3 regions of the Lentibacillus sp. Marseille-P4043 genome follow, and region 2 is predicted to be linked to each of the others. Evidence: riboswitches for the same ligand, from Rfam matches in the RefSeq annotation. Region 2 holds a riboswitch; each other region holds the start of a gene.
What was found. Region 2 has a riboswitch for cyclic di-GMP ahead of C8270_RS07050 (aspartyl-phosphate phosphatase Spo0E family protein). Riboswitches for the same ligand answer to the same signal wherever they lie in the genome.
Positions count from the first base shown of each region.

Region 1: it holds a riboswitch for cyclic di-GMP, as region 2 does, so the genes downstream of both, C8270_RS00750 (hypothetical protein) here and C8270_RS07050 (aspartyl-phosphate phosphatase Spo0E family protein) in region 2, are expected to answer to the same signal.
Region 3: it holds a riboswitch for cyclic di-GMP, as region 2 does, so the genes downstream of both, C8270_RS11235 (prepilin-type N-terminal cleavage/methylation domain-containing protein) here and C8270_RS07050 (aspartyl-phosphate phosphatase Spo0E family protein) in region 2, are expected to answer to the same signal.

Region 1 is NZ_LT984884.1:141,288-150,113, reverse strand. Features, by position in the region: gene C8270_RS00755 (M3 family oligoendopeptidase) at 1-876, shown strand, start outside; cyclic di-GMP riboswitch class I at 1,288-1,374, shown strand; gene C8270_RS00750 (hypothetical protein) at 1,504-1,872, shown strand; gene C8270_RS00745 (hypothetical protein) at 1,921-2,631, shown strand; gene C8270_RS00740 (methyl-accepting chemotaxis protein) at 2,685-3,836, shown strand; gene C8270_RS00735 (sodium-dependent transporter) at 4,040-5,404, shown strand; gene C8270_RS00730 (hypothetical protein) at 5,441-5,749, shown strand; gene C8270_RS00725 (tRNA dihydrouridine synthase) at 6,191-7,147, shown strand; gene C8270_RS00715 (MBL fold metallo-hydrolase) at 7,718-8,518, shown strand; gene C8270_RS00710 (Rpn family recombination-promoting nuclease/putative transposase) at 8,725-8,826, shown strand, end outside.
Region 2 is NZ_LT984884.1:1,412,916-1,418,263, reverse strand. Features, by position in the region: gene C8270_RS07070 (hypothetical protein) at 1-178, opposite strand, end outside; gene C8270_RS07065 (DnaD domain-containing protein) at 443-1,495, opposite strand; gene C8270_RS07060 (sigma-70 family RNA polymerase sigma factor) at 1,701-2,249, opposite strand; gene C8270_RS07055 (sigma-70 family RNA polymerase sigma factor) at 2,538-3,128, opposite strand; cyclic di-GMP riboswitch class I at 3,574-3,658, shown strand; gene C8270_RS07050 (aspartyl-phosphate phosphatase Spo0E family protein) at 3,741-3,935, shown strand; gene C8270_RS07045 (hypothetical protein) at 4,177-4,545, shown strand; gene C8270_RS07040 (hypothetical protein) at 4,731-5,348, opposite strand, start outside.
Region 3 is NZ_LT984884.1:2,305,813-2,314,638, reverse strand. Features, by position in the region: gene C8270_RS11270 (YtpI family protein) at 71-370, shown strand; gene C8270_RS11265 (DRTGG domain-containing protein) at 445-1,752, opposite strand; gene C8270_RS11260 (hypothetical protein) at 1,824-2,051, opposite strand; gene C8270_RS11255 (hypothetical protein) at 2,123-2,659, opposite strand; gene C8270_RS11250 (hypothetical protein) at 2,652-3,191, opposite strand; gene pilM (type IV pilus biogenesis protein PilM) at 3,207-4,112, opposite strand; gene C8270_RS20760 (prepilin peptidase) at 4,125-4,574, opposite strand; partial or broken gene C8270_RS20755 (prepilin peptidase) at 4,611-4,877, opposite strand; gene C8270_RS11235 (prepilin-type N-terminal cleavage/methylation domain-containing protein) at 4,973-5,347, opposite strand; cyclic di-GMP riboswitch class II at 5,388-5,472, opposite strand; gene C8270_RS11230 (type II secretion system F family protein) at 5,518-6,717, opposite strand; gene C8270_RS11225 (type IV pilus twitching motility protein PilT) at 6,718-7,761, opposite strand; gene C8270_RS11220 (GspE/PulE family protein) at 7,774-8,826, opposite strand, start outside.

The DNA of each region.
Region 1 (8,826 bases), 1.3 Mb from region 2:
ACCCGATTTACATATGATGAAGCATGTGACTTTGTGATTGACCATTTCGCTTCCTTTGGTTCAAAGCTTTCAGGTTTTGCCAAACATGCGCTTGAAAATCGTTGGGTAGAGGCAGAGGATCGTCCAAACAAACGACCAGGTGGGTATTGTACAGGACTTCCAGAATTTGAGGAATCACGAATTTTTATGACATTCACTGGTACGCCAAACGATACTAGCACACTAGCCCATGAACTTGGTCATGCGTTTCATAGTCATGTTATGAAGGATTTACCTTATATAAATCAAGGGTATGCCATGAATGTAGCGGAAACGGCAAGTACATTTGCAGAAACAATTATCGGGAATGCAACGGTAGAAAATGCAAAAAACGCTGGGGAAAAAATTGCCTTATTAAATTCCAAATTGGAAAATGCTACGGCAATGTTTTTAAACATTCATGCACGATTTTTATTTGAAAATGCCTTCTATAAGGAACGAACAGAAGGGATTGTTTCGGAAAAAAGGCTGAATGAATTAATGGTTCAAGCACAAAAGGATGCATACAACGATAGTTTATCCAGCTATCATCCGCATTTCTGGTGCAGCAAATTACACTTCTTTATTGATGAAGTGCCGTTCTACAACTTCCCTTATACGTTTGGTTATTTGTTTAGCTTAGGAATTTATGCCGAATACTTAAAACACCCAGAAGGCTTTGAAGAAAAGTACATTGCTCTATTAAAAGATACAGGTTCTATGAAAGTAGAAAATTTAGCAGAAAAACATTTAGGTGTTGATGTAACCAAACAAGATTTCTGGGCAGCAGGAATTCAATTAATGGCAAAAGATGTGGATGAATTTATTCGTTTGACAAATGAAGTAGGTAAAAACTAAAGAATAGGAATGGTGCTTGTCGGCATTAGGGACAAGCACTATTTTTTATGGCTTTTTACCAAGTATTTGCGATGGATTTGCCTTATTAGTGTGGCATGGATAATATATGTGTTGTTTAATAGATCAATGATTATTTTTCAATAGAAGGTTTGAAGCTCACATCTACTGAAATAGGGACATTGTGGGGAGAATATATAAATGGAACAGCCGTTGATAAGCGGGACGTGGGGACAGGTTAGGTGTCCCGCGCGGCAAGCTTGCCACTATGCCAATTCAGCCTGGGACAAGAAACCTGTCCCCGCGTCCCATATATCCAATTTTGGAAAAAAACTCTATAATCGACAAAAATCGACAAAATGTTTATAATGATATAGTAATATATGAGCATGAGTTTAGTCCTATGTTTATAAAAATTGAAAAAGGTAAACTTATCGAAAGGTAAGGACACAAAGCTACGAGTCTAAAATCCCTATGGATAATGATAGTCGGGTTGCCAGTATTATGTGAAGGATTATTTGGTTATCCCTGTCTACATATGGGATAGTCTTTTTTTATGCTCTTACGAAAAAACCATACAAACTGCAACAACGAAATGTAGCGGATTATAGGAAAAAAGGAGGATTAGAGATGATAGTTGTAGATAAAAAGAAATATAAAATGGCGGTAAATGAACCCGTCAAGGAAGTACATGTACAGGTGCATGGATTGATGAGAGAGGAAGATGTAGAAGGTTATATGACAGATTTACAGGATACAATTAATAAAGTATCAAGACAAAATTATACATTTGTTGTCGATGCAACTTACCAAACGCCGGTTCCATCAAAAGTGGTACCACAGTTGGAAGAAACGATGCAATTTTATTCCACCTTGGGTTTTAAGGATGTCCTTGTAGTAAATCCTTCATCTAAGATTGCTCAAGTGCAAATTAGGAATGTACTTGAAAGAATAGATTTCTCAGGTACAATTGTCGATGATGTACCTCGTTCTGTGTAATGTTAGGTTTCTAATTAGGAATTTTTAAATGTGAAAGGAAGTTAATAAGTGCAAACAACATTAGAGTTATATACATACGAAATTATAACGAAGGAACAAACAGATTTAATTCAGAGAGCAGCTGAGTGTCTAGCACGTTCATTTGTTGGAGTGGATGTTTCAGGCAAATGGGTACAGGAACCGATGGTAGGTCAGTTAAATATAAATTATGAAGATTTCTTCGAGTTTACCAAGGATTATTTAAACACTATAGTTGATCAGGGATACTGCGCAGTCGCTCAAGATAGTAATAATGAGGTTGTCGGTGTCTTTGCCGGTGATACAAATGCGCCAGAGATTATCGGGGAAGATGTATTTGAAGGTTCTTTTTATGATATGAATGTTATTGTGCATGCTTTGGAAGATGTGGATAAACGCTTCTTGGAGGATTATAAAGAACGAAACGGAAAAGAACTTAATGACGGAGAGATATTCCACCTATTCATGATAGGGGTAACAGCTGAACATAACCGTCACGAAATTATTCAGCAATTAGGAAATAGACTGATAACAAAGGCATCTTCGCAAGGGTTGAAGGCTGTTTTGGTTGAAGCGACAAATCCGAAATCGATACGTGTTTTGGAAAAGTATCATAATATGAAGAAATACACAGATGTTGAAGGAAATTATATTGTTCATAAATATCAAGATAATAGTAGGTTGAATGATATTCCTTTAAATACAGCCGATGGAACTTATGTATTGATTAGGGAACTTTAAGATTTTCATTATAGATCGAATCAAATAATAAAAAAGCAGGGGATTTATTAATCATGGAAGCCATAATGTTAGTTATTATTGTTATCTTATTGGGGACAACAGTGTATTTTGCTTATCAATATTTTTCACTGAAGCATCAACCCCATATAAATAAAGAAATCTTAAATGGAATGAGAGAAATATCGGCAGGTAATATCGGTAGTAAAGTTGATGAAAAAAGCGCCGATCATACTGTATTTAATCAACTAATCGAATTCTTTGGCCATGTAAGGGAGAAGTTTCATTCATTTTCAACAAGTGTTCATAAAAAAGGAGAAAATCTTGCTGAAGTCGGTGAATACGCAACCGAGAAAGCCGATATTGTAAGAGCAGCAATCGATGAGGTAGGTAGAGGATTAAAGAAACAATTAGTAGCTACAGAAGAAAGTACAATGTCTATGGAAGAAATGACACAGTCTATCGAAGATCTTTCGGTGAGGTCAAATCAAATTTCGGAACAATCGAATACTACCTTAGAATTGACGCAAGAAGGAAATGTAAAGCTAAAAGATTCTTTGGAGAAAATGGGGCAGTTTAATCAAACGGTAAATACAACATTTGGTGCAATAAATAAACTTGGAGAAAGTTCTCACGAAATCGATACGATTGTAAAAGTGATTACAGGGATTTCAGAACAAATCAATCTATTGGCATTGAATGCGACAATAGAAGCAGCACGTGCAGGTGAGCACGGTAAAGGCTTTGCGGTTGTTGCCGACGAGGTACGAAAATTGGCTGAACAATCTCGTCAGTCTTCTTCTGAAGTATCAGATATTGTAAAGAATATACAAGGAGAAACGGAAATAGTAGTTAATTCGATGCAACAGGGAATAGAAGAATTTAAAGATGCAAATACGACCGTTGAAGAGATTGGAACTATGTTTGAAAAGATTCTATCTGCTACAAAGATTATTGCTGAAAACAATGCAAATTCTTCTGCAAGTACAGAAGAATTATCTTCTGCTTCTCAGCAGATAATGGCATCAATGGTAGAGATAACTTCTATCTCTCAGGAATCTGTTGAAATGTTCGAGGAACTTGTAGAAATTAGTGATGATGAGCTAGATACAATACAAAAATTAGTTCAGGAAGCAAAGAGCCTTTCAGAATTAAGAAATGACGTCAACAATATACTATTAGATGGTGCTGGAACAGAGGAAGCTTAAGATGGATCAAGCGGTGGAAGATAAGATCAGTCGAACAGCATAAAGATCGTTGATATAGATAAGAATGCTTCTCATAAGTTGATCAAACTTGTGAGAAGCTTTCATTTGTAACTTTATAGGTGTGAAAATCATTTTTTATAAAAATCTTTCAAAAACAGCAGTTGTTGTAGAAGGAATGGTATTCAATCGGAAAGGGAGTAGTAATGTCACAACAAGAGCAATGGAGATCAAAAATAGGATTTATTTTAGCAGCAGCTGGTTCGGCGATAGGGCTTGGGGCTATTTGGAAATTCCCTTATGTTGCCGGAACTGGTGGTGGGGGAGCTTTCTTATTCATATTTTTAGCTTTCACACTAGTTTTGGGAATGCCCTTATTATTAGGAGAATTTATGATAGGAAGAATGGGCCAAAGTGATCCTGTACAAACATATGGCAAACTAGCATCAAAGAAGTGGAATATTATAGGGAAACTCGGTGTCTTTACAAGCTTTGTACTTCTATCGTTTTACAGTGTTGTAGGTGGATGGATCATTTTATACATTGTTAAAACTTTGAGCGGCGAATTAAATGGATTGACGCAGGATCAGTATGGGGAGCTATTTGGCAAAATTATTTCTAACCCGTTTTCCGTGATTGCGGCCCAGCTTGTTTTTATGCTCATCACAATTCTTGTCGTTTCTCAAGGTATTCAAAAAGGTATTGAATCAGCAAGTAAAGTCATGATGCCAGCCTTAGTTTTTTTATTTTTGATATTAGTGATTCGTTCCTTGAGCCTAGATGGTGCGATTGAAGGTGTGAAATTTCTGCTAGTACCAGATTTTTCAAAGTTGACTTCTGAGAGTATCTTATTTGCACTTGGACAAGCATTCTTTACGCTGTCATTAGGTGTTTCGGTAATGCTTACATATGCTTCTTATTTACCTAAGACGCAAAATCTACCTCGGTCAGCAATTTCTATCATTATCTTAAATATTGTCATTGCTTTATTGGCAGGATTAGCCATTTTCCCAGGGGTTTTTTCATTTGGGATTGAACCGGATGCTGGACCTGTTTTAATATTCGCTGTTTTACCGGCCGTGTTTGAACAAATGCCTTATGGAATGCTATTCTTTTTGGCGTTTTTAATATTATTTTTATTTGCTGCTTTCACTTCAGCATTTTCTATGATTCAAATTATTGTGGCGGCAGTTACTAAAAATGATCCGAGTAAACGCAAGAAAAGTACTTGGGTGATTGGTATTCTTATATTTATTGTTGGGGTCCCAGCCTGTCTTTCGTACGGTGTATTAGCAAATGTCCAGTTCTTTAATAAGACGATTTTTGATTTGATGGATTATGCAGTCAGTAATATTTTAATGCCTTTAGGTGCCTTATTAATTTCAATTTTTGTATCCTGGAAAATTTCAAAAGAAGATTTGTTTAACGAATTAAAACAAGGATCGAATATAGGATACGTATTCTTTTACATCTGTTATTTTCTTTTAAAATACATCGTTCCAATCGCTATCATCATTGTTTTCTTAGATGCAGCAGGGCTATCTGACTGGATTCTAAGTTTCTTTAAATAAAACTACTTTTAGTACAGACATCAAGGAGGTCAAATAATGAAGGAAATACAAAAATTGTTTCCTAGTATGGATGGGAATGACTTTCAAAGAGAGGAATTATTGTCCTACTTTAAGACGATTTTAACGAAAATAGATGAATTAAAGGATCCTAACAAACTAACGTTAGGGGACATGCCTGAGTATACGGAGGATTACTATAATCGCATTATTCAAAAGGCAGACGTTCCGAAAACGGGTATTTCTATGGAAAAAGTGATTCAAAAGCTTCTAAAATTGGTAGAAGGGCAAAGGTATGTCAATAGAAACTATGTAGCCAATGCAGCCCCCCTCATAACTGATATCTAGTTAAGAAGTTGCAATTGGATATTAATTGAAACAAAGGCAGTGGTCTTATCAATAAAAAAATCCTTCAATAAGTTTCTTCCATAAAAGGTGCTTTCGTGGAAGACCAAACGCCTAATTCCTCATAAAATTAGAGGGTTTAGGCTTTTTAGGTTATGGCGGAACAAAAGGTTTATATTAAGATGGGCCTCAAACTTTCCTTTATATACGAATTGGAAATTAACAGCAATGTATCTGCTCCTCTGTCTCCAATCATTTCCTCTTACTTAAAATTTCTTTGCACTTTTTATTTAATAATATTAAAATGTATAATGGTCAAGATTTACTTTAGTTTGATAAAAAGTACTTAAGCTTGGGATAAGTAAAAATGAAGCAGGGACATCTTTGCTTTTTATTTTGGGGACAAGGGTTTGACCTGGAGTCCCATAATGAGAGGTTTTGAATATGATAGATAATTTTTGGCGTGATTTACCACGACCGTTTTTTGTACTGGCACCAATGGAAGATGTGACAAATGTTATTTTTCGCCATGTAGTAAGTGAAGCAGCCAGACCTGATGTGTTTTTTACAGAATTTACAAACACAGAAAGTTATTGTCACCCAGAGGGAATCTATAGTGTACGTGGGCGATTGACTTTTACAGAAGATGAACAACCAATGGTGGCCCATATCTGGGGGGATAAGCCAGAATACTTTCGGGAAATGAGTACTGGTTTGGCGAAACTAGGGTTCAAGGGTGTGGATATCAATATGGGTTGCCCTGCACCTAACGTGGCACCCAAAGGGAAGGGATGCGGCCTTATCCGTCGTCCAGAAGTTGCAGCAGATATTATCCAAGCAGCAAAAGCAGGAGGATTGCCTGTAAGTGTGAAGACAAGGCTAGGTTACACGGATGTTGACGAATGGCGTGACTGGCTAACACATTTATTGCAACAAGACATTGTTAATCTTTCCATTCATCTTCGTACAAAAAAGGAAATGAGCAAAGTAGATGCACATTGGGAGCTGATTCCGGAGATTAAGAAACTTCGTGACCATGTGGCACCAGATACACTTTTGACGATCAATGGAGATATTCCTGACCGTCAAACTGGCTTAGAACTCGCTCATCAATATGGTGTTGATGGGGTTATGATTGGGCGTGGTGTTTTTAAAAATCCATTTGCCTTTGAAAAACAACCGAAAGACCATAACAGTAAGGAATTGCTTGATCTCTTAAGATTGCAACTTGATCTTCATGATAAATATTCAAAAGAATTCGAGCCACGTCCATTCAGGCCTCTACGTCGCTTTTTTAAGATATATGTCCGTGACTTTCGAGGGGCAAGTGAATTAAGAAATCGATTGATGAGCACAGAGTCAACAGATGAAGTGCGTGCATTGCTTGATAACTTTGAGTGAAGAAATGTTGATGGATAAGGGGACGGGGAAGTGTCCCAATTCAAGGTAAAAGCGAAGTGGCACGTTAAACCTGTTCTCCTTCTCCGCCTTTTTCGTGTCCGGTTCTTGAGGGATATGTGACCAGGAGCTGGAACTAGAGTTTCTATGGAATAAGGTATAAATTTCATGAACAAAATGTATAAAGGTTTATTGATAAAAAATCTGTTTCCCAAATCCCAAAACAGATGGGATTTGGGAAACCTATATCATTCCGTATCCGAAAACCCTTTAAAAGTATTCATCTCTTTTGAAAGGGTATTTTTCATTTTATCACCACATTGTCTGCTGCAGGTCGTAAATAAACCGTCTTGTCCGTTTTTCTTGGCTTCGGAATCGGCTGTGGTAACGATCATTGGCAGTGGTGGGACGTGGGGACAGGTTAGGTGTCCCACCCGCTAACCTTGCCACTACGCCTATACAGCCTGGGACAAGAAACCTGTCCCCGTGTCCCATTCTCCCGTGTCCCATTCAAAAGGAGGGATTTCAATACTTTTCTAGAATCTAATTATTATAGAAGGGGTGAAAGTATCGATGATGCACGTATCGAAAGAAGAAGATGTTACTTGTGTGAAAATGGATATTATGCTGGGCGGTAAGAAGGCAAATACCGTATATGCTTTTTTGGTAGATGGGATGTTAGTGGATACAGGGCCCCAAAGCCTTGAAGCTGAATTAACTCCTTTTTATGATAAGCACTCATTTGATTTCGTAGCTCTTACGCATAGCCATGAGGATCATACTGGAACAGCCCCATGGATTCAAGAAAATCGGGAAGTTCCTATTTATGTTCATCAAAAAGGAATTGAAATTTGTGCGGAAAAATATAACTATCCCAAATACCGGCAAATATTTTGGGGAAAAAGAGAAGGATTTGAAGCTTCGCCGCTTGGGGATACGATTCAATCTGCAAACAATGAGTGGAAGGTAATATATACACCAGGTCATGCAGATGATCATGTTTCCTTTTTTAATGAAGAAACAGGTACATTATTTTCCGGGGACCTATTTGTTGCACCGAAAACAAAAGTAATTATGAACAGTGAATCCATTCCAACGATTATGGAATCCATTCGAGCGGTACTGAATTATGATGTTGGATCGATGTTTTGCTGTCATGCTGGATACATAAAGAACGGGAAAAGTATGCTGAAACAAAAATTGGATTACCTTGAGAATCTTAGCGGAGAAGTGAAATATTTGTATAATAGCAGGCTATCTATAACTGAAATCAGAGAGAAGATTTTCCCTAAAAAGTATTCAATTATTTCAAGATCTGGCGGGGAATGGGACTCATTGCATATTATTACCTCTATTCTTTCGGATGAAATTTAGAAGCTACGATTTGAAATGGTGATGATAAAGTAGAGGCCAATATCCAACTCTATTAGGATATTAGCCTTTGCTGAAGGTTCTATCTCAAATGAGGTAGGAGATTAAAATAAGATAACGGGAACACTTGTTTGTGATATCGGGATCTGCTATAATTAGATTAGAAATACTCCTCAGTAAGTCCTCATAAACATAAAGGGCGTGTTCATATGGCGTTAACTGAACTACACTATGAAAATTCCACTGTATACACTGCAAGTAACGTACGAGAAGATTTTCCAAATTATAATAAACACAAACAAGAAGCAAAA
Region 2 (5,348 bases):
TCCCATTTTGAATAACAAATACCTCATCCGACATTCCGTTCGAGAAACTATCAAGTATTTCTGACAATTTATTGCTTCTTGTTAAGTCCGTAACATTTAAAACATTTTTTCTTAAGAAATCTAAAGTATTAGAATTTGCAATAGGATGGTATTCCTTTGTCATTACAAAAGCACCCACTTTCATCATTCCTCAACCATTAGTATATGCATTAACGATCTTTTTATACTTATATTATACACATCATTATACACATAAAACAACACATAACATCTAGTGTCCTAAATATTTCCGACGACTAATGTATTGGCAGTTGATTTTTGGGTCATTTCTGTACCAAGAAGTCCTGGAGAGGAGTTTCCACAAAATTTTTCAAGACGGCATTGGGCTCCCAAACATTTTTAATTTTATTTCGTAATTGCCTTTAACAATTTCATCTCATTTTCACAATTGCGCCGACACCTGACACCCAATATTACGATGCTTCTCAAGCAAGGCCATTATTTCCGCCTCCGTTTCTGGGTCATCTTCAAGCAGCTGCTGTTCCTTTTTCTCCGCCTTCAATGCATCCTCCTGTTGACGCTTCCAGAACCAATCCGGTACCACTTCCACATTCTGCTGTAGCCCATTCCTACGGCTCTGCTGCTTCCGTTCATTCTGAAAAGCTACCTCCTCTGCCTTCGCATCTTCTACACTCGATATCCCTTTTCGATCCCATGCTTGCAAAATACTTTTCACATATCGCCAGCTCAATTTATTACGCTCTACCGCACGTTTCATCGCTTCCATTACCAATGGCTCGCCGCTGTCATTTACCCAATTCAACAACGAATCCGATACAAACGGACTGATCACGCCAAAGTTTTCTTGGTAAAAAACAAATGCATCTTCAGCAGCAGTTGTTTCGTCTTGTTTTGTTTTATTTATGTTTTGTTTATGTTTAATTAATGTGCTCGCAGTTCGGTTCGCTTGGTGGTCCGCGAGGTGGTCCGCGAGGTGGTCCGCGTTCTGGTTCATATCACGGTTCACGTTCTGGTTCGTAAAATGGTCCGTGATCCGGTCCATCTCCCGGTCCACGTTCTGGTTCGCTTCTACATCCACACCCCGGTCCAGTCCAACATCCATAGTCTGGTCCGTCTTCCCGACCGTAACTTGGTCTGTCCCGCCATCCGTAATTTGGTCCGCACGCATGTCCACCTGCTCGGCCTTCAAGCAGCTCCCATCCCTTCCATCAGCGGTCATCGTCCCTGCACCACAACCAGCCCCAGCCAAATCCAGTCGAATCATCCGATAAGCCGGTGCTTGATTCCGGCCACGTGACGTATAAGTGATATAGCCTTTCTCCTTCAACTCAGCTCTAGCCCGCTTGAATGAACTCTCCGTTAACCCCGATTTAAAACGCAAAACAGGTCCAGCCGCCGTAAACTCCTCGATCCACATCGCCTTATTATTCATATGCATTAAGGTATACCACAAAACAATTGCCGACGCAGACAACGGAGTACGCTCCACCCGATCATAAAACGCATTAATCTCTTTAATATAATTCATCCTTATCCATCCCTTCAAAAATAATGGAACATGGGCGCTGTTGTCCCGTTCGTGGGACATGGGGACAGGTTTCTTGTCCCACCCGCCAAGCCATGCCCCGCGCCAAAATCGCCTGGGACACCTAACCTGTCCCCACGTCCCACCCCCATGCTCACATCAGTGCTTCTTTTACTCCTGCGTTCCTTAGTTTTTTTCTGGCTTCTCGACTCCAGCTCTTGACCGCGTCTACTATGACACCTTCTTGTTCCGCAATTTCCTTTAGTGGCATGTCGTCAATGACATAGCATTTCACCCATTTCCACTGATTTTCCGTAAGCATTGCTTTTATCTCATCCCACAGTGCATCATCTGTCACAGTTATACCGGAAGTATCCACAATGGGAATAAGATCCTTGCGCGAACGGTTACCATTACCCGCTTTTCGCTCTTCTTCTTGGGTGAAATATTTATTGTGGTCCTGTTCTCTCGTTTTCTTGCGGAGCATATCAATTAAACGGTTCCGAATCGTGTAGTTGAAGTAGGTCGACATCAAACCCTGATCAGGCCTGTATTTCTTGTAAGCCAACCACATGGCATATAGCCCCTCTACATAAAATTCCCGATGTGGATCCTGAATACGTAGCTTGTGAATCTGGTAATGAATCCGTCGCTCATTCTGCTTGAAAATTTCTTCAAATGATACCTTGTTATCCTTATTCAATTTTCTCCTCTTTTCTCAAAAGCCCGCTTTCAAATGATACTAGAATATTTTCTACATAAGGGAAGGAACATTAATAACTAAATCGCTTACAAAAAATATTTCCATATCCGAAAATGACTTTTGAACTATTTTTAGTATCCCCTCTACTCCTATAATCGAACGAAGTACCTAGTTAAGTGTCATCTTTTGTTATAAAAGTGACAATTTTCTGTGACAACTTTGTGAACAATAAAAAAAGAAGATCACCCGCCCCAGTGGTAACAGACCCACAAGGACGGACACCCTCTATCAAACTGCGATTATACGATCCATATCATCGCAATGGAGACAATGCAACAGCAGCTTTCTAATCCGATTGTTTTTCAATTTACGCCTGGTTTGCCGCGCCCAGCCTTTAACAGCATCAACGGTGACACCTTCCTGTTCCGCAATTTCCTTGATCGACAAATCCCGCAATATATAAAAATCAATCCACTTCCATTGATTTTCCGTTAGCTGTGCCTTTACTTGCGCCCACAATTCCAAGTTTTCATTAGGTATCGGCGGGTCCTTATCAACAGGCAGATTCATCTGATTACAGCGATTACCACTTTCCATCATTTTCGTTTCTTCTTGGTAAACAAATTTATCGTGTTTCTGCTCTCGTTGCTTTTTCCGTAGCAAATCGACTAAACGATTGCGGATAGTGTAGTTGAGGTATGTATCAAGCAGACATTTTTCCGGCAGATACGTCTCACAGGCGCTCCACAATGCACAAAGGCCTTCTTGATAAAATTCTTGGTGAGGATCGTTGATGTTTAGTTTGTGGATATAGTAGTAAATTCTCCCCTCATGTTGGTTAACAATTTCTTCAAAAGTTAGTTTGATCGCTGGATTCATCAGCAGCCTCTTTCTAAAAAGCCGGCTTTTTGCAAAAGTAATAGCTATTCTACTTCTATTATCGCAAACGCTGTCAAGGCGACAGGATTTTAGAAAGGGGTGTTTTATTTGTCGAAACCCCACGAAGTCTATAACGAACAGACTCACATTTAAATGAATAATGGCAGTTATTGTCGAAACATACAGGTTAATGTCACTAAAACCAATGAAAGTCACAAAACAGCCAATTTTCGACATTTTAGTGACATATTTGCAGCGGGACATGGGCAGTGGGACATGGGGACAGGTTTCTTGTCCCAGGGGAAAATCCACGTATGACGCGGGATACAGCCCGGGACACCTAACCTGTCCCCATGTCCCTTGAAAAACCCCTTTATAAAGTTGTTATTTCCGCCGATAGATAATATAGGTAAAACATAGTTCAATTGGACTATCTATATAGTTTATCCGATAATGGCAAACTTATTGAAAGATAAGGGCGCAAAGCCAAGGACCTAAAGCTTTTTAGTTATGGTAGCCTAGTTACCGAAGTAATCTATTCTTAATAGGTGAGCCTATTTTCTACGGTTCGCCTTTTTAAGTGTCACATCAGAGATTGAAGGAGATTGCGTGATGATTACTATAAATAGAAAAGAAACAACAGGGTACCTACTGAAGTTAATTAATCGTAAAAGAAAAATGATGGTAAAAGCAGCCAAAAAGTTCGGTATTGACAGTAAAAAAACTTTAAAGTGCAGCCAAGAATTAGATGAATTAATTATAAAATACCAGCGAATGGTGAAATCAGAGGGACAAGGAACATCTTGAGTAGTATCATTCAAGATTTATGACACTGATTTTCAAGGTGTTATAGAAGTAGCTGATGGCCAAGAAGCTATTATAGTATATAAGCAAAAACAACCGAATATAGCTTTTCTCAACATTACCATGCCGAATCATAGTCGCGTTAAAGGAAATTATGATTTTGACCCCTTGGCAAAAGTAGTTATGTATTCTGCTAAGGGGTACGAAATCACCAAAAACAGATAGAAAGATGTGATAAAAAACGATGCAACTACACGAAGTTATCAATAAAGTAAATACTTGCACGGAAGAATTTGAGTTCTCCTCTGCTAGAAAATATATTGAAAGCAATTTAAGTGAATTAGAAGAACATAAGCATAAGCTAAATAAAAATGCTAGAGAGATATTTAATTTTATCTCAGATATGTTACAGGCTGGATATCAACCACTAACCAGACAAGAAATCGCCAAAGTTAAAACGATTAATACCTATGCCAGTACGTTTAATATTAAAGGCCTTAAAATGGCGACAAACGATTCTCCTAAACTGTTTATTCGAAATGATATTGGTAATTATTTAAATAAGGATGCTAAAGTCATTTTGGACGGATGGGGAGTTTTGAATAAGGATTAAATCTCCAATTTTCCTTTTGGTTTTACTTAAGGGGTTATTTTACTGAAAACACAGCAGCATCCGTGTCAATAGCTTGGTTTAATGTTACTTATTAATGTTAATCGCACATGCTGAATTAGTGCCAATCCGGAAACCCCTATAGAAAACAAAAAAAGAGAATTCCCTCTTCGTGTATTCCCTAATTTCTAATATATAATTTCAATTTCATCATTTGCAACCAGTTGCTCGAATTCTTTGTTACCGATTTTCTCTTTTTGTTGGTTCAGGTTCAATACCTTATTCACCTTTCTGAAATAACACGTTTTCCTATCCGGACTTCTGTAGATAGGAATTAACTTTGCTAGGGCCTCTTGATTAGGGTTGTTTCTGTAACAACTCTGGAGGAGAGTATCATTGCTTAGGAATGTAATAACGTTTGAAAAGGGGCTAGTCTTTCTTGTGGTAAAATAGCTCCTATCTACAAAGTCGTATAAACCGTGATCCATTCCAACAAATGTTACAGTTGTCTTTCCCGGTAATTGTTCAATGATGGTGGAAACCCAAAGTAAAGATAGTTCCCCTCTATTCGTATTTCCATTCTCTAAGAAAAAGGAATCAAATGCTGAAAATATCATCTGCTCCGATTTCGAAAAGTGCTGTTTTGCAACCTTAACTTGCTCTTTTAGCAGCTGAATGCTCGTAAAGGCCCGATCACTAGCAATTAAAAATTTACTTCTGGTTGCACCTAATTCATAGTCTAATTTAAGTAAGTCAATTAAGTTTTCTTCTTTTACATAAAGAACTTTATCAAAATTAGATAGGTA
Region 3 (8,826 bases), 890 kb from region 2:
GTTAAAACAAGCTACAATAGGTAGTGAATCATTTTATTTTCACATGAATCTGTTACAGGAGAGAGTGTTTATGGTAATATTCCCGATTATAATTGTTCTGGCACTTGTTCTATATATTTACTATAAAGTATCTATATTGAGAAGCAAAGACAAATTAACACAAAGCTATTTTAACGCTAAATCACGAATATGTCTTGGTGTTTTTGTATTGTTTTTTGGCATTAACCAATATTTATATTATCAAACAAAACTATCATTATTTATTGGAATTGTCTTTGTGATTCTCGGCGGTATGCAGTTTAACCTGGGCTTTAAGGAAACAAAGCACTACCGAAAAGAGTGGAGACGTTTAAATCCGGCAGAGAAATAGCTGACTACCTTAGGATAGTCAGCTTTTCATTTGTTTTGACATATCCGCCTCCGACACTTAGAACATCTACGTTTTTATCGATCAATTAATTGTGCCATTAACAACCCTTTTCCAACTAATTTCCGTTCTTGAAAGACTTCTACATCGATTTTAGCGTAAATTCTTCCGATATCTAATAGTTTCGGTTTAATGATTAATTTACTATCAATCTGGACCGGTTTAATAAAGTATACTGTTATATTTTCTACAACGAGGTCACCTTTTTTAGCCTGTAATAGCAACCGGCTGCTTGCTTCAGTCACTAGTGATGTAAATACTCCATTTGATAATGTTCCCAGCTGATTGGTCATTTGCGGTGTTACTTCCGTTTGGAAAACAGTCTGATCTTCTTCAAGTGCATAAATATTTGACGAAACAATATCATCAATTGTTTCCCCCACTTGTGGCTGGCGTTGGATTTGTTGCAGTGCCTTTAACACATCTTGACGAGAAACAAGTCCTTGTAATTCATACGCTTGATCAACAATAGGAACAACCTCAATCCCTTCCCAGACCATCATATGCGCTACATAAGCTAATGACGTTTTAGCTTGAACGACTAAAGGGTTCTTTGTCATCACTTTTTCCATTGCCATTTTCTGATCCTTACCTATGATATCCCTCGAAGTTACCATCCCAACCACACGTTTTTTTTCATCAACTACCGGGAATCTTGTATGAGTGGATTTCTCATTCAATTGATACCATTTTTCTAGCGGATCTTTTTCATTCAGATAAAAAGCTTCATCATACGGTGTCGAAATATCATCAACAAAAATAATTTCTTTTTTAATCAGCTGATCATATATGGCCCTGTTAATCATTGCGGCAACTGTAAACGTATCATAACTTGTCGACATGATTGGAATTTGCTTTTCATCTGCCAAGTGTTTAATATGATCGGCCGTATCAAATCCGCCTGTTATTAACACGGATGCACCTTCATTTAAAGCTAATTCATGTGCTTTAACCCGATTTCCAACAATTAAAAGTGAATTTGCTTCTGTATAACGCATCATCGCCTCAAGTTGCATCGCACCTATAACAAATTTATTTAAGGTCTTGTGTAATCCTCCGCGACCACCCAAAACTTGTCCATCCACGATGTTAATAACCTCGGCAAATGTTAATCGTTCAAAGTTTTCCTTTTTCTTACGCTCAATCCTAATTGTGCCAACACGTTCAATCGTACTGACCAACCCTTGATTTTCGGCTTCTTTAATGGCGCGGTAAGCTGTACCCTCACTTACATTTAAATCTTTCGCAATCTGCCGTACCGAAATCTTATTCCCGATACCTAGTGATAAAATATGTTGTAATATCTGTTCGTGCTTTGTTGCCATCTTTGCTCACCGACTTTCAACTGTACTAGTCTTTATAATTAACTTTATTATACAGTTGATTCGATGTAACCTCAATGATTATGGGTTTGTCTAAGTCGTTCACGTTCCTGTTCCATAACTGGCGGTTTGGTCATGCGTAATAGTGTAGAAAGATTCGCACCAATTACAAGCAGAAACAGAATAAGCCAAGCTCCCCAAAAAACACCCTCTAATTGTGTGGTCGCTTGTGGTATGAGCGGCCAAGCAAAATAAAGAAAGAAACACGCTAATAGCAAACGTAAAAAAGCATAATGACGCATCATTAGCACCTCCATAATTTAATTTATGATCGGTGAAATTATTTCATGCGTATCGTTATCGGGATAAGCGTCTATTCTTCTACATAGTACGTTGTGAGCGTAACAATCAGATAAACCCCATTCGCGTTTTTATCTAAATTCAAGGTATTAATTGTAATCAATCGTTTACTACCTTTTATAGCAGTTAAAAATGCATTCATCTGATCTAGCTGATTACTTTCTGCCTCTAAAGAAAACGTGGTACTTCCCACACCACTCGGTAATTGGTTTCCCTCTTCATTCGAGGTATCTACCGTCTGGAGCAACTGAATGGTGACATTTGCTTCATCTGCCATTATTTGTACGTTTTTCAGCAGGTTATCCGGTTCTTTTTGAAAGGGTATTTTTAGTTCTTCTGTTGTTTGATTACCTTCAACAGTATCACCTGTCGGTTGGTCAGCTATTTTCTCATATTGCTTTTCAAACATCGCCACTTCTTTTTTTGCTGCCTCTAAATCAGCTTTCATTGGCCTAATAATATTTAAATACGTAATTCCATATATGATAAGGGCTGCACACACAAGTCCAATTAGAATAATCGTATGAAGCTTTGACCACTGTTTACTCATCGCTATCAAGCTCCTCTATTAAAAGTTCCTTATCGAATGTTGTAGTTAGCGTTGCTTGATAGGCAGATTCAACCTTTTGGACATTTGTCAATTGCGTATCTTGGATAAACGTCTGTTTCAAAAGTGTCGAAACATATGCCGCCGTATCATCAAGTGTCGCAAACTTTGCTTCGATAACAAGTTGGTTAGCCTTATTTTCATAATGAATAAACTGGTTTGAACTTGGTAAAAGTCCAAGAATATGACTATATAACGCAACATTTGGTGTCGATTCAGATTGTATAGTCGAACTATTTTGCTCCATTTCCTGCAGCTGTTGTTCGTCAGCTACTTGTTCATGATGTTTCTTTAATGCGGTTGCAAACTGATCACGTTTTGTTTGTTGGTTGTCGATTTTCTCAGCATATTGATCCTTTTGAAATAACAACACCGCAGCAATACATACCATTAAAACTACAAACACGATCACTAATACAAGTGGAGCAACATATTTCTTTGGCTGTTTGGTTAAAAAGTTAATCTCCGTATTCATCATTGCTCCCCTTTTTCACACATCTTGTTTTAGTGCTAGACCAAGAACATCGATATATTTTTTCGGCAATTCTTCATTTTGAAAGTAATGGATTGGTATAGTTACTGTATTCATTAGTGCCGTTTGAACAGCAGATAAAAACGGGAAGTCCCCAGATAAAAGCAACTTATTAATCCGTTCCTCCCCTTTCGTAATCGAATATTGGTAAAAATCAATAATACGATTGATTTCAGTTATATATTCATTAATAGTATCCATCGCTTTATCTTCACTTGGCGTTTCAACCATTTCTATTTTCATATGCCTTGTAAAAATGGCTTTATGTTGCTGGAAAACCGTTAATACAAGTGCATCGCGATCCCAGTGGATAAGTAGGATGTGCTCCTTTTCATCCGGCTGATGCAAATAATAATATCGGTAAACCGCTAGCGATGTAAGATCCGCAACTACTGGTTTCAGTCCAACTTCTTCAAAAATAGCTACAAAGGCCGTTATTTTCTCTTTGGGATACGCAAATAATAAAATCTCTCTATTTTCCCTATCATTGTCCAAAAATTCAATTGCTAAAGCAGGATTTGCAAATGGTAAATACAAGCTATTACCAATTTGTGTATTTACATATCCCATTGCTTCTTCTTTGGATAATGCTGCAGGAATCTGTAATTTCCGAACAACTACAGTATCGTCTGGAAGCGAAAAATACAGCTTTTTTCGCTTCCATTTTTGCTGATGTACAAGAAGATTTACCGCTTCTAAGAAAGCAGATTTGTTAGCAATTGTTCCGTCTTTTATTGTACCGTTTGGCAATTCTACTTCCCCATATGTAACTAAACCACTGCTGGAAGCATTTTTATGAAATGTATAACGTAACGAATGATTTGTGATAACCATATTTACTCTGCCATTATTCATCAAACCCATGTTGTCACCTGCTTATAAAAGATTTAAATACCAGTTTAATAGAGAGTCACCGTAAAAATAGGTTACAATTGCCGCCACAACTATATATGGCCCAAATGGAATAGGCTGTTTACGTTCAATCACCTTAAATAGGAGCAACAGCATGCCGATAAACGCACCAATCACACAAGCGAGGAAAAACGCTAGTAACACCTTTTGCATTCCCAACACAATTCCTAGAACTCCAAACAATTTCATATCCCCCGCTCCCATACCGCCACGGCTAACAAGGATTACAATCGCAATAACAGCAAAACCAATTAAGGCTCCAACAATTGCTGACCACCACGGATCAAGGGGTTCAACGTATCGCATCACGATAAAAAGTGGTAAAAAGAACAGTAATAGCTTATCGGGGATCAACATGTATGTAATATCAGAAACGAAAATAATGATCAACATCGACATCAATAATAATGCCATGATTAACTCCAAATGCAAACCAAATAAAACGTAACTACATGCAAACAGAAATCCAGTTGCTATCTCGATTATGGGATAAATCGGGGATATTTTTACCTGACAATGCCGACATTTCCCTAGCTGCAGTAGGAATGATAATACAGGGATAAGCTCATACCAGGAAAGCGTTTGTTTGCATTGTGGACAGATTGAGCGATCATTTGCAAAAGGCTGTTTCGTGGGTAAACGTAGACCAACGACGTTAAAAAATGAACCGAAGATTAAGCCCAATAGGAAGAATAAAAAAATTAGCGAAGTGTCCATTCACAGTTCTCCTTGCAATAATATAGTGAATAAAACGCCCTGTCACAGTCGGTGCAAGGCGTTAAAATATTATGATTACGATTCGTTAATTAGTGTTAATCTTCGGATGGCTTTCCAATATCACTTGTGTATTCGAATGTTCCATCTTCATTTTTCTTTACAGTACCCTCACCATATGTTTCTTCTTCTTCACCAGGAACTTCTGGAATTTCTTCTAAATAACCTTCATCTTTTAATTCAGAAACCTTCATATCATCACTAAACTCACCATTAACATCAGCCAACCTTGCAGCATTTAATATTAAATCAATATTGGCTTGTTTAGCATCGTTTTCTGATTTACTGATAACGTTCCCAACTGCTGGAATCGCAATCGCTAAAATAATTCCCAAAATAACGATGACTGCTAGTAACTCTACCAACGTAAATCCTTTTTCCTTTTTCAATATTTTCTTCATTCGTGCAAACACAAAAATCCCCACCTTTTTATAATGATAGAAAGCTATGAGAACTTAATTAGTCGGTTGCACTACTCACTCCTGACTATCCAAAGTGCCCAGATTAAAGATAGTCTATCATCGCGCCCTACTTTAGTCCTATTAAGATTATAATTGATTACTAGACAAAAATCTATATTATTCTATTGAATATTTCCAAACAGCGAAAACATCGGAATAACCACTGCCGCAATAATACTGCCGACAATTACGGTCAGGATAATAATCATAATTGGTTCGATTAATGTTTTGATTCGATTGGACAATTGTTCCACTTCTTCTTCGTAAAATTCTGCAGCCTTTGACAACATATGGTCTAAAGTCCCGGTTCTCTCCCCAATTTGAATCATTTGGATGACTAGTGCAGGAAAGGCCCAATGCTTTTTCATTGGTTTTGTAATCGATTCGCCTACTTCAAGGGATTTACGTGCCTTTTCAAGCACATCTTGCATGACACGGTTTCCAACAACCTTTTCAGTTATTTCAACAGATTGTAAGATGGGTACGGAACTATTAACCAACGTACTCAGTGTTTGTGTCATACGGACTAATGCCCCTTTATGCACGAGTACACCAAGAAAGGGGAGTTTCATTTTTATCACATCAATACGATAAATGAAAGCATTATATTGCATAAGATACTTATATACTAGTAAGCAAAGTACAACTAAAACGAACAATAACCACCAATAAGAACCTGCCCAATCACTTAAGGTCATAACGAATTGCGTGAAAGCTGGTATTTCCCCGCCAAAGGAATGAAACATACTAACAAATCGTGGTACGACAAATACTAATAAAAATAAACTAAGTAAAAGTGTTATAACACCAACAACACTTGGATACAATAGCGCAGAAATAACCTTTTGTTTGTTTCGGTACGCTTTCTCATAATAATCAGCCATTTGATTTAAAATTTCATCTAACTTTCCACTAGCTTCTCCTGCACGGATCATGTTAACAAGTAGTGTTGGGAAAACTTTTGGATGACGTTCTACAGCTTGGGAAAGGGCTTGTCCCTGCTCAAGCTGCTTGTTAATATCTGTAAGCGCGTTTTTTAATGAATAATTTTCCGTTTGCATCATCATCGTTTTGGTAGCGTCTGAAATAGAAATCCCTGCATGAATTAACGTAGCATATTGCCGAAGAAAGATAACAAAATCCTTATTTTTGATCTTTTTATTTAAAATAATGTCTTTGTTCCATGGTTTGGTTTCATCGATAGCAAAAATGATCAACCCGTTTTTCTCCAGTTGAAACAGTGCAGCTTTTTTGGAATCCGCTTCAATTTTCCCTGTTATTTTTTGCCCCGAAATTCGTTTGCCAGTATATTGATAGTTCATCTAATACAAACCCCTCTCCTGCATAAAAGGAGCAGCTGTTTCATAAGCGATTTTATCTTCTTGAAGCAACCGTTTTAGATCCATCTCAAGTGTGTGCATTCCTAGTTCTCTCGACGTTTGCAACACATTTTGGACTTGAAACAGCTTTTCATTACGAATTAAATTTTTCACTGCTGACGTATTGATTAAAACTTCTGTAGCAACAATCCGTCTCATATTGTCTTTTTTCATTAAGAGCCGTTGCGAAATAACGGCTTTTAAGACCGTCGATAATTGAATTCGCACTTGAGTTTGCTGTTCCGCTGGGAAGACATCAATAATTCGTTCGATTGTTGATACAGCGTCTTGCGTGTGTAAAGTTCCTAATACTAAATGTCCAGTCTCTGCAGCTGTAATCGCTGTTGAAATTGTTTCTAAATCACGCATCTCCCCAACGAGAATAACGTCAGGGTCTTGACGCAAACACGCTACAAGTGCACCCTGAAAACTATTAGCATCAAAACCAATTTCACGTTGATCAATAATAGATTGATCATGTTCATGCATATATTCAATCGGGTCTTCAAGCGTAATAATATGCTTTTTTAATGTTTTGTTCATGTAATCGATCATCGAAGCTAGGGTTGTACTTTTCCCACTTCCTGTAGGACCGGTTACAAGTATTAACCCTTGTGGCTGATAAATTATTTCTTTCATAATCGACGGTAAATGCAATTCATCAATTGACGGAATTTCCGTCGGGACGATCCGGATAGCAAGTGACAATGCACCTCTTTGATAAAATGTATTGATTCGAAACCGTGATACATGACTAATTCCATAGGAGAAATCCAATTCACGCTGTTGCTCCAATTGAGACCATTGGTTATCAGGAATGATCGCTTTGACAATTTGTTCCGTGTCAGACGGTTCCAATTTTTTTGTAGCTTGCTCCGTCAACTGTCCATTTATTCGAAAAATAGGGGCCTTTCCAACCGTTAAATGCACATCAGATGCTTTTTTTTGACATGCATCAATTAACCATCTATCAAACTGCTCTTTCATTCTTTTACCCCCTTACACCCTAATCGAAACCTGCAAAATTTCTTCCATTGTTGTTAACCCTTGTTTAATCTTGTCTAACCCATCCTGAATTAAAAATGCCATCCCCTGTTCTTTTACATAGGATCGAATATCAGTGATTGATTTGTTATTCAACAACATACTTTTTATTGTTTCATCAACCACCAATACTTCTTGAACTGCTAATCTGCCCCGGTAACCACGCTGGTGACAGCTACTGCAGCCTTTTCCATAATAGACATGCTCTACATCCACACAATTTTTCGAAAAAATCTCTGCTTCCATTTTGGTTGGTTCCCGCTTTGTCGCACAGTCCCGACAGATTTTACGGACTAAACGCTGGGCTACGATACCAGTCAATGAGGAGACAACTAAATAGGGTTCAATTCCCATATCAATTAATCGTGGAACAGTATCAATGGCACTATTAGTATGCAATGTACTAAACACTAAGTGCCCTGTTAAAGACGCTCGAATTGCAATTTCGGCTGTTTCCTGGTCACGAATTTCCCCAACCATGATAATATTTGGGTCTTGTCGCAAAATAGAACGCAAACCACTAGCAAACGTAAGCCCGATTGCACTATTAACTTGGACTTGGTTAATTCCCTCTAACTGATATTCAACTGGATCTTCAACTGTAATAATATTAACGTTTTCTGTATTCAACTGGTTGATTGAAGCATATAATGTTGATGTTTTTCCTGATCCTGTTGGACCTGTTAATAATACAAGGCCGGACGGATTCGTTATTAATTGTTTGTACTTTTTACGATTTTCCTCTGAAAAGTTTAACTCATTTAAGTGCATTAAGGCATTGTTTAAATCTAAGATACGGACAACAACTTTTTCGCCATGAACCGTTGGCAGGCAGGATATCCGTAAGTCTACTGGTGTGACACCTACAGTAGTTTTAATTCGTCCATCTTGTGGAAGCCTTGTTTGGGTAATATTTAAATCTGCTAGAATCTTAATCCGGGCAACTAAAGAATTCTGCATTTGCTTTGGAATTATTTTTTCAGTCTGTAATTTACCGTCAATCCGGTA